Regions from separate parts of the Cellvibrio sp. genome, predicted to be linked through region 2. Evidence: predicted binding sites of a transcription regulator. Region 2 holds the regulator's gene; the other holds the start of a gene.
What was found. Region 2 encodes sigma-54, which starts transcription at its own class of promoters, with help from an activator protein. Its sites were predicted from a motif close to TGGCACANNNNTTGCNNT; they were not measured.

Region 1: a site for sigma-54 is predicted at 7,298-7,315, ahead of ACWA6V_RS11560 (motility associated factor glycosyltransferase family protein). Genes of this name have one in related genera too.

Annotation. Positions count from the first base shown of each region.
Region 1 covers NZ_JBRFPI010000167.1:564-8,716, forward strand. Annotated here, with positions in the region: partial or broken gene fliD (flagellar filament capping protein FliD) at 1-915, shown strand, start outside; gene ACWA6V_RS11540 (acylneuraminate cytidylyltransferase family protein) at 1,055-1,753, shown strand; gene ACWA6V_RS11545 (N-acetylneuraminate synthase family protein) at 1,857-2,813, shown strand; gene neuC (UDP-N-acetylglucosamine 2-epimerase) at 2,817-3,941, shown strand; gene ACWA6V_RS11555 (polysaccharide pyruvyl transferase family protein) at 3,947-5,104, shown strand; gene ACWA6V_RS11560 (motility associated factor glycosyltransferase family protein) at 5,158-7,236, opposite strand; gene ACWA6V_RS11565 (zf-HC2 domain-containing protein) at 7,436-7,657, opposite strand; gene ACWA6V_RS11570 (RNA polymerase sigma factor) at 7,651-8,153, opposite strand, start outside.
Region 2 covers NZ_JBRFPI010000512.1:50-2,510, reverse strand. Annotated here, with positions in the region: partial or broken gene lptB (LPS export ABC transporter ATP-binding protein) at 1-444, shown strand, start outside; gene ACWA6V_RS20520 (RNA polymerase factor sigma-54) at 648-2,294, shown strand; partial or broken gene ACWA6V_RS20515 (HPF/RaiA family ribosome-associated protein) at 2,409-2,461, shown strand, end outside.

The DNA of each region.
Region 1 (8,153 bases), on a different contig from region 2:
GAAGGTAATACAGGTTTTCGCGCGGCTATCGACAATAATTTTGCTCTGGTCAGGGATTTATTTGTACCTAAAACCTCTGCATCTGTTTCAGGTATTGAGGTGACTAAGTACTCCGCGAAAAGTCAACCTGGTACTTACGATGTTGTTATTACCCAACAGCCTAGTAAGGGTAAGCTGACCGCTGGTGCAATGGTTGCTACTTTTCCGTTGGACACCACGGGTAAAGATTACAGTTTTAAACTCAAGTTAAATGATATTGAAACGGCAACCATCACTCTTCCGGCTGGAAAGATCTACACATCCGGTGCAGAACTGGCTACTGAGCTACAAAGTCTTATCAATTTGGATACGAATCTCAAGGCCGTTAAATCTACTCTTGCAGTCAGTTTTGATGCAGGCGCGTTGGTATTTGCATCGGATGCTTATGGCTCCACCAGCAAGGTGGAGTTTTCTACTGTTGGTACCGATATGGCTGATTTGGGTATTAGCGTTGGCGCTGGTACCACGGGTACTAATGTAGGCGGAACGGTGAATGGTGAAGTGGCGTTCGGTTATGGCAATGTACTGCTGCCTGCGTTAAACACTAAAGCAGAAGGTCTGAGTATGACAGTTCAGCCAGGCACTACCTCCGGCAGTATTACCTTCTCCCGCGGGTTTGCCGGCACTATGACCACAATGATCAATGACTACCTTAAAACCTCCGGTTTGATTAAAGAACGTGAAGCAAATATCAACAAAGATATTAGTAATGTTAAGGATGATGAAGAAACACTGAATCGTCGCAGTGAAGCCTATCGTGCGCGATTGATGGCGCAGTTCCAGGCAATGGAATCTATCGTGCGCGGCCTAAATTCAACCGGTGACTTTTTGGACGGTATTTTGGATCGTCTCCCCTTTACATCTAAAAGTAGCTAATGGTTAACCCGTCCACAGTATTGTGGATGGGTTAGCGTTTCGTATTAATCAAATTAATCTTGATCAATTCCGTGACCTTTGGCAGATCCTTTGCTATATAACTAATTACTATTGCAAACGTCAAAAGTTGGACACTCCTATGCCAAACGTATTCGCGCTCGTTCCTGCACGCGGAGGATCAAAAGGCATTCCGCAAAAAAATATTGCGCCATTACTCGATCAACCGCTGTTGGCTTACACACTGCAGGCTGCTCAGGAAGCCGGAGTGATTGATACCACTTATGTTTCTTCAGATGATGACCAGATTTTATCGGTGGCTCATTACTATGGTGCAGAACGCCTCAAGCGCGACCCTCATCTCGCTCGCGACGAGTCTCCAACCGATCCTGTGATTGCCGAATTTATTCACCGAATAAAACCGGCAGGCAAAGATATTATTGTGTTATTGCAGCCCACATCCCCATTGCGTACGGCAGCCCATATTGGTGAAGCCTTGGCAGAGTTTCGTGATTTTCCCACCTGCCATAGTTTGATTAGTGTCTATGAAATCAGTAATAAATACATGAAAGCCTATGTGGGCGGCAGTGAGTTTTTGCACCCCTTAGCCGGAGAGCATACATCGTATACTCGTCGCCAGGATCTGCCATCGCTCTACATGCCCAATGGAGCAATTTATATTTTTAAAGTGGATGATTTTATGCGTGAAGAAAAAATTCCACGCACCCACATCATTCCGTATCTTATGTCGAATCTCGATAGTCTTGATATTGATACTCCAGCGGATTTGGTTATTGCAGAGCAGCGTTTGCGTGAGAGGGCAGTACAGAATGAAAAATAATGTTGTAAATATTGGTGGCCGTTTAGTGGGGCCAGATTATCCGCCATTAGTGATTGCCGAAATCGGCATCAATCACAATGGTTCTCTGGCTGTCGCCAAACAAATGGTAGATGCTGCCGTTGCTGCGGGTGCAGAAGTCATTAAGCACCAAACCCATATTGTTGAAGACGAGATGGCTGGCGAGGCAAAGCGCATAAAGCCTGGTAATGCGGATAAACCGATTTACAACATTATGGAAGAGTGTGCGCTTAATGAAGCAGATGAAATTGCACTGCAAGAATATGTTCAGTCAAAAGGCGCTATCTTCATTAGTACTCCATTTTCGCGTGCAGCTGTTGAACGCCTTGAGCGGATGAATGTTCAGGCTTATAAAATCGGTTCGGGTGAATGTAACAATTATCCGCTAATCAAGCACATTGCTAAAAAAGGCAAACCGATTATTCTCAGCACCGGTATGAACACCATAGAGAGTATTCGCAAAGCGGTGGCGATTTTTAGAGAATACAAAATTCCCTACGCGCTGATGCACTGTACCAATATTTATCCCACGCCACCGGAGCTGGTGCGTTTGGAGGCGGTGCGTGAACTGCAACAGGAATTTCCAGATGCCGTTGTTGGTTTGTCTGATCACACCTTAGGAAATTATGCATGTCTTGGTGCTGTTGCTTTAGGGGCAGATTTACTGGAGCGACACTTTACTGATTCCATGACGCGCGAAGGGCCCGACATTGTGTGCTCAATGGATCCTCAAGCAATGAGTGAACTAATACAAGGTTCTGCGTTGTTACACAAAATGCGCGGTGGTCGAAAAGGTATTGTTAAAGAAGAGCAGCCAACCATCAATTTTGCCTATGCCACGGTGGTTACCATCAAGCCCGTGAACAAAGGTGAGAAATTTACTGAAGATAATCTGTGGGTCAAGCGCCCGGGTACCGGAGAAATACTTGCTGAATTTTATGATGATGTCATCGGTAAAGTGGCAGTGGAAGATATAGAAGCGGATCAGTTGCTCGCATATCGTCAAGTTGAGGGTCTTGTGCCTGTCAAAGGAGTCATTTAACACGTGCGTAAAAACATTGTATTCCTTTCGGGCACCCGTGCAGATTTTGGTAAGATTCGTTCCTTGCTTGATATTCTTCAAAATTCCACAGAATTTGAGGCTCATATATTTGTTACCGGCATGCACATGCTCCGTAAATATGGTTATACCTGTCGGGAAATTGAGCGTCGCGGCTATAAAAATATTTATCAATACATCAATCAAAATTACAGCGATACCATGGACTCTGTATTGGCTAAGACGATTGCTGGTTTATCTGACTACGTTAAAGAAATCCAGCCGGATATGCTGGTTGTCCATGGCGATAGAGTGGAGGCATTAGCCGGCGCTATTGTTGGAAGCCTTAATAATATTTTGGTGGCGCATATTGAGGGTGGTGAGGTTTCAGGTACTATCGATGATCTAATCCGTCATTCAGTGAGCAAGTTGTCACACCTGCATTTTGTGACCAATGAGCGCGCCAAGCAGCGGCTAATACAATTAGGGGAAATCGATAAAAATATTTACCCTATAGGATCTCCTGATGTGGATTCTTTATTTTCTCCTGATTTACCTAGTCTAGATGAAGTAAAAAATTGGTACGGTATTCCTTTCGAAAACTATTCTATTCTTCTATATCATCCCGTTACTACGGAAGTGCACGATGTAGAACGGCAAATTCATGAGTTGGTCAATGCTGTTGTTGATTCGGAAAAAAACTATGTTGTCATTTATCCCAATAACGACAGCGGTAGTGAGCGAATCATCAATGAATATGGCCGTATTGAAAAGAATACATTAAGTTTTAAAGTATACCCCTCAATGCGTTTTGATTATTTTCTGACATTACTGAAAAACGCGGAGTTTATTATTGGTAACTCCAGCTCAGCATTAATGGAGGCTCCTTACTATGGGGTGCCTGCAATTAATATAGGTACACGCCAAGCCAATCGTGCCAATCTACCCAGTGTGATTAATTGTCTTTCTGAATTTGCTGCTATAAAAAATGCAATTGCTTCTGTTGAGGGCTTGCCCAGGGAGCCAATTCAACATTTTGGTGAAGGTGACAGCAGTAAAAAATTTTTTGCTATCTTGCAAAGTGAACAATTATGGGAAATCAATAAGCAAAAAACGTTTGTGGATATGTGAATTTAATGAAAGTACTTCATGTTGCGAGTTTTACAGGCAATATTGGCGACAACGCCAATCACTCGGGAATGCGCTCACGCCTCGAGTCAGTTTTAAATGTTAAGCCAATATATACCGAACTAGAGATCCGATATTGTTATCGTATTTATACGGGCGAGCATCGTTGGGCATTCGATGAGCACTTTGTTGCGCTGGCTAATCAGCATGATTTGGTGATTGTTGGTGGTGGTAACTTCTTTGAGCCTTGGTTGGATGAGTCTGCTACTGCAACCACCATCAATATTACTAATGAGCGCTTACAGTCCATCACTACACCGGTGGTATTTTTTGGTGTGGGTTTTGATATCCACAAAGGTTGCAAGCCAGAAAATCTTGCTAAATTTTCCGGTTTTCTTGAGCAGTGTATTCGTCAGCCTAATGTCCTTATTTCATTCCGCAATGATGGCTCGTTAAAAAATCTCAAACTCGCCTATCCAGATCGAAATGATTTATGGTCTGGTGTGGACATTGTTCCCGATGGTGGCTTTTTTTATAAGGGTAAATCTGAGTCTGCCTCTTATTTGCCGGAAGGGCGTTTTTGGGGGGTTAATATTGCCTCTGACATGGAGGCATTACGTTTTCCTGCAGGAGTTGATGGCGGTATTACCTGGAAAGAATTCTTAACGCAATATGCCCGTTTTTTAGAGTCTTCACTTGCCGCCAATCCTGATTTGCGAATTATTTTATTTCCACATATTTTTCGCGATGTATTGTCTATTGGTGAGTTTATGACCTATCTGGATGACCGTTTATGCCGTGATCGGATAGTCGTTGCCCCCTTCGCTTGTGGCTGGAGTGCATGTGATCATATCTTTTCATTGTACCAGCGATGTGAGTTGGTCATGGGGATGCGCTTTCATACCAATGTCTGTTCTATTGCGATGAATATTCCTGCCATACCGTTGATCAGTTATCCAAAACTTTGGGATCTTTATGAAGAAATAGAGCTGCTTGAAAGAGCGGTTTATGCTAACCGCGATAGTTTTGTGCAAGATCTTGCAAGAGTAATAGCAACTGTTATCGGGAATCCGAGTGATTTGGCGTCAAAAAACAGTGAAATTTCTGGCAAGTTTAATAAGTTGTCAGCAGAATTTTTTATCAAGGTTAAAAAATTGTTAGCATAATCTGGACTTACTTAAAGGAAGTAAGTCCAGTATGTTTTACTGTTTGTATTTTTTTAATGTTTTAGCTTCTGCGACAAATTGCGTGACCTTGCATCTTTTTTCAGTAGGCTGGATTTAATTTTTTGTTTTGCCTGAGCAATAAAACGCTGATAGTGTTCCACTCCTTTATTGAATATCTCAACACCTTCTTCCTGATTTTTTCCATTATACAAGCATTTGGCTAATACAAAGTCAAAAGAATGGATGCTGCCTTTCATGATGGAGTAGGCGTATTGTGTTTTGTTATTTAAGCCAACTTGTAACGCGCGTTTATGTTGTTTGGCCAGCATTTTAAATGCATCTGCACGGTTTTTGGCTCTGTAAGAAAATAACTTTTCCATCTCATCACAAAAATCAATTGCAGGTCTAAAATATTCTGCAATTTTTTCTATCGATTCAATTTTTCTTAATCCTTTGATGTTGAAATATTTATCGTAAAGGGCGTAACTAAATACTTTTTTGTCGATAGGTTCGCTTGGTTCAATTGTGATGTCGGTAATAGATATTGGTGTTGTTCCGCGAATATAAACACCATTGCTAGTATTGTAACAATTAATGTGTGGATACTGCCTGAGTAAGGTTTCAATGCTGATGCGAGAGTGGGCGTAAACCGGTGTTGATGTAACTTCACCGCCAAAGTTGCCAGGAAATTTTTTATTGCCTGCGGTTTCTGCTTTATACAGGTTGAGGCTTTCTTGATGCTCATCTTTAACGTCATAGTGTTTGCTCAAGGATGAGTGATGGGTTCCATCGCTGGCAAAACCAAGATCCAGACCAACCAGGTAAATATTTTTAAAGCCGAGTGCTGCTGCATAAGCAACGCCAGTATTTCCTACTGTGGGATTGCATAATGCAAAATTCACCACGAATTCATTGTCGCCAATGTATTGGCAAATAAAGTGTGTTCCTACATCATTACTTTTCATCCCCATGCCGGTGGTTTTAAACAGTGCGTAGGTGTCTGGGTGAACGGTGTTAAGCCCAAGGCAAATAATGTCTTCACGATATTCTGGCGTGGTAGACGTTTCAATCCACTCAACGACTGGGCGAGTGCGCTCCATTTCAATGTGAAAGTCGGGTTTTATTCCGGCCTTGCGCAGTGAGCCCAGGGCAGTGCCGCATGAAAAAATAATAACTTCGTGTTGGTGTGTGCGTAAAAATTCAACACAGTGATCGAGCGATGGGCCATTGGCAACAACGAATACGGGACGGTTAATTGTTTGATGATTGAGTTGCACGTGGTCGCGCAGGATATTTCTTTGTTCAGAATAATTTGCCACGGTGTGTGAAAGGCTCACTTGCTCATCATCAAAATATCCCATTGCTCCCAGCATTGTTGGAAGCTTTTCAAAAAATACAGTGGTCGATTCTCTCATCTCCGGGCTGCTCAAATGATCAAAAACATAGGGTTTTGCTGAGTTGAATAGGCCTATTTGATTCAAATATTGGCGAATAAGATGAAAGCTGTCGTTAGCTGTTTTGCCAAGTATCAAATTGAATGTGCTGTATTCACGATCAAAATAGTCATAAATGGCTCGCCAATCGACGGTGTGTAGCGATGCATAAAAATTGTCTTCGTGAGGTTCAATAATACACATATGCTGCACGTCAGTTTTTTCTAATATCATGGGTATGTGATAACCAATGCCAATGCCATGTACCAGCATAAATTGGGTTTTTGCTTCTAGAGGTAAAAAGCTTGTTTGTTTCTCCTCTTTGCTATTCATGAATTCGATTAGCGGATTCATGTTGTGGATATGTGCATCATTTTCAGGGTCTATGGCTTTCGTGGTTCGCGCTGTGACACGGTAAAAAGTAGGCATCTCCTGATATTTTTCTACATACTCTTTGCAGAACTCGTAGGGATCCTTGCTATAAACCGGGTGCGTATTTTCACCAATATTGTAGAGATTGATATAACCTTCACTGTTAAAAATCAATTGCAATTCTGTAGGTGTGTAATTGCGATATTTATTAAAAATATTTGGCTCAGCTTTTTCGAAAAAATCCATGTTCTTGCGGAATATTAAATCCAGCTCCAAATTTTTTTGCTGTAGTTCCGCCTGGCGAATGAGCTGCTGTAGTTGGTCCATTGTGGGTTTACCCCTTAAATTGTTCGTCAATGCATTGACAGTGTGAATGTAATAGGTTGATTCAGCAGGTTTTATGCCAGAAGTATAGATGTGATTTTCGTCTGTGCATGTGTTTCTAACGTGAGCCGGTTCGCAGGACAGGGCATGTCCGGGGGGCGCAAAGGCTGGCCGAGCTTTACGGTTAATTTGGCTGTGAAGCTTATTTGACCCGCTGCTGTACCTTTTTCCAGATTATATCCACATCTTCCACCGGTTTATCGGTGGCCATTTGTGCACTTACCTGACGGGTGATCTTAAGATGCCGAACAAAACGCCGGCAGTTGGCGCACATCAATAAATGTAAGCGTATTTGCCATTTAAGCGGGGTGCTATTGTCAAGATAATCGCTGGCGATGGTGGCGACTTGTTTGCAACTTAGCATGAACCAGTCTCCTGATAGCGGTCAATTACCTGCATGAGTGTGAGGCGGGCACGGTGCACAAGTACTCTTACATTGGCTGCACTCACGGAGAGGATGCTGCAAATATCCTCGAACGATTGTTGTTCAACGTCACGTAAAATAAATGCCGCTTTTTGTGCGGGTGGTAAGAGATTTAGCGTGCGGTTAATACAGTGTTGTAATTGTTGCTGTTCCAATAATGCATCGGGCGATTCAATATTCCATTTCGGTGTTGGCTGCTGCCAATGACCATCTGCTTTGAAATTGGCGCCATCAAGATAGCTTCCTGGCGTTTCTCCATCCAATTGGTCCAGTGATATTTGTCGTGATTCTTTGCGTAAACGCGCTTTTGCCTGATTGCTCACAATGGTAAGCAACCAGGTTTTTAGCGAGGAGCGCCGTTCAAAATTGGCGATATTTTTATACACTGAAACCCAGGCCTCTTGCACAACATCATCGGCAAAGATATCGCCGGCGA
Region 2 (2,461 bases):
GTCGCCGATAACATCATGGCAATCCTGGAAACGCGCAAAGATCTGGATCGAACCCAGCGCCAGGAAAAGCTCGAATCGTTGCTTAATGAATTCCATATCACCCACATTCGCGACAGCCTGGGGATGGCACTTTCAGGCGGTGAACGCCGCCGGGTAGAAATCGCCCGTGCGCTGGCCACCGACCCTAAATTTATCCTTCTCGATGAGCCCTTTGCCGGTGTTGACCCTATTTCAGTCAACGACATCAAAGAAATTGTGCGCCATCTTAAAGACCGTGGTATCGGCGTGCTGATAACCGACCACAACGTGCGGGAAACGCTCGATATCTGTGAGACCGCCTATATCGTTAGCGAAGGGCACATTATTGCCGAGGGCGATGCCGAAACCGTACTCAGCAACAGCAAGGTACGCGAAGTCTATTTAGGCGAGCATTTCCGGCTGTAAAGATGGCTAAACCCGTCACCTCCGGTGTTACCAACCGCCCGTCAGCAACACCTTAGGCAACACACAAACAACTTGACAAGTAACATTATTTGATCATTAGGCATAAAGCTTGCTTAAGCTTATTGCTTGCGCGCCAAACCCTGACTAAACTCCACCTATCTGATGTTTTCCATCCTGCGTTATAAGGGTTTGTCGTTCACATAATGAAGCAATCTCTCCAACTCAAACTCGGTCAGCAGCTGACCATGACTCCGCAATTGCAACAGGCCATCCGCCTCTTGCAATTATCGACGTTAGACCTGCAGCAAGAAATACAGGAAGCGCTTGAATCCAACCCCATGCTGGAAGTGGAAGAAAGCTTCGATAGTCCCAGCAGCACCAATGATTACGAAGGGAGCGAACTGGATAAAGCGGATTACACCCGCCAATTGGAGATAGCCGCTGAAGCTGGCACTGACCACGGCACCGACTTTACCGCGAGCGAAAATTTCTCCTCCAGCACAGCCGACAACTACAGCGAAACCAATAGCTATTCCGAAGGCGGTGAAAGCTTCGGTGAAGGTGAAAGTGAAAGTTTTGGCGATAGCGATGTATACGGCGAAGGTGATGGCTTTAGTGCTGACAGCGGCGACTGGAGCGATTCCATCCCCAGCGACCTCCCGGTCGATACCAGTTGGGATGATGTTTACCAATCGTCCTCCAGCAGCAGCTCCAGCAACTACGACAACGAAGACAATGATTTTGAAAGTCGCCGCGCCGCAACTGATTCGCTCTATGACCATTTGATGTGGCAGTTAAACCTGACGCCCATGTCGGATCGCGACCGCGTACTGGCGATGGCAATTATCGATGCGGTGGAACCGAGCGGCATGCTGTCCATCACCATCGAAGAAATTTTTGAAGGTATGCGCGGCGATTTTGAAGAACTGGAACTCGACGAAGTTGAAGCAGTGCAGCACCGCTTGCAACAATTCGACCCTTGCGGTGTATGCAGTCAAAATCTATCTGAATGCCTGTTAGTGCAACTACAGCAATTTGATCCGAAAACACCGTTTTTGGAATCGGCAAAATTAATTGCCAAGCAATATTTGCCAGTGCTCGGCAGCCGCGATTATCGCCAGCTGATGCGCCGCACCAAATTGAAAGAAGCTGAATTAAGCCAGGCAGTGGCATTAATCCAAAGTTTGAATCCCCGCCCGGGGGATATGATCGCCAACGGCGATACCGAATATGTCGTACCTGATGTATTCGTTGAAAAGCGTGATGGCCGCTGGATAGTGGAACTCAATCCGGATATTGCGCCGCGCCTGCGCATCAATTCCGACTACGCCTCCATGGTGAAACGCGCCGACTCCAGCACCGACAACACCTTCCTTAAAGATAATTTGCAGGAAGCGCGCTGGTTCTTGAAAAGTTTGCAGAGCCGCAATGAAACCCTGCTGAAAGTGGCGAGTTGTATTGTGGAAAAACAGCGCGGCTTTTTGGATTACGGCCCCGAGGCGATGAAACCCCTGGTGCTACACGATATCGCCGAAATTGTGGAGATGCACGAATCTACAATTTCACGTGTGACCACACAAAAATACATGCATACCCCGCAGGGTATTTTTGAACTGAAATATTTTTTCTCCAGCCATGTCAGCACCGACAGCGGCGGCGAATGTTCATCAACTGCGATTCGCGCAATCATCAAAAAATTGGTGAGCGCCGAGAACCCGAAAAAACCGCTCAGCGATAGCAAGATTACCGATCTGCTAGCCGAGCAGGGGATTCAAGTGGCGCGCCGCACCATCGCCAAATACCGTGAATCACTCAATATTCCACCGTCGAATGAACGCAAAACTATTTAGCTATTTAATTGTATTAGTTGTAGTACCAATAAAGTTCGGATCAAAAAAATTCATGGATGTAATGCGAGGTTGTGCCAGCCGCAACCGTTTTGTTTCTAGCGAGAGGAAGTATCTATGCAAATAAATATCAGCGGTCGCCATGTAGAAGTTACCGATTCCATGAGAGA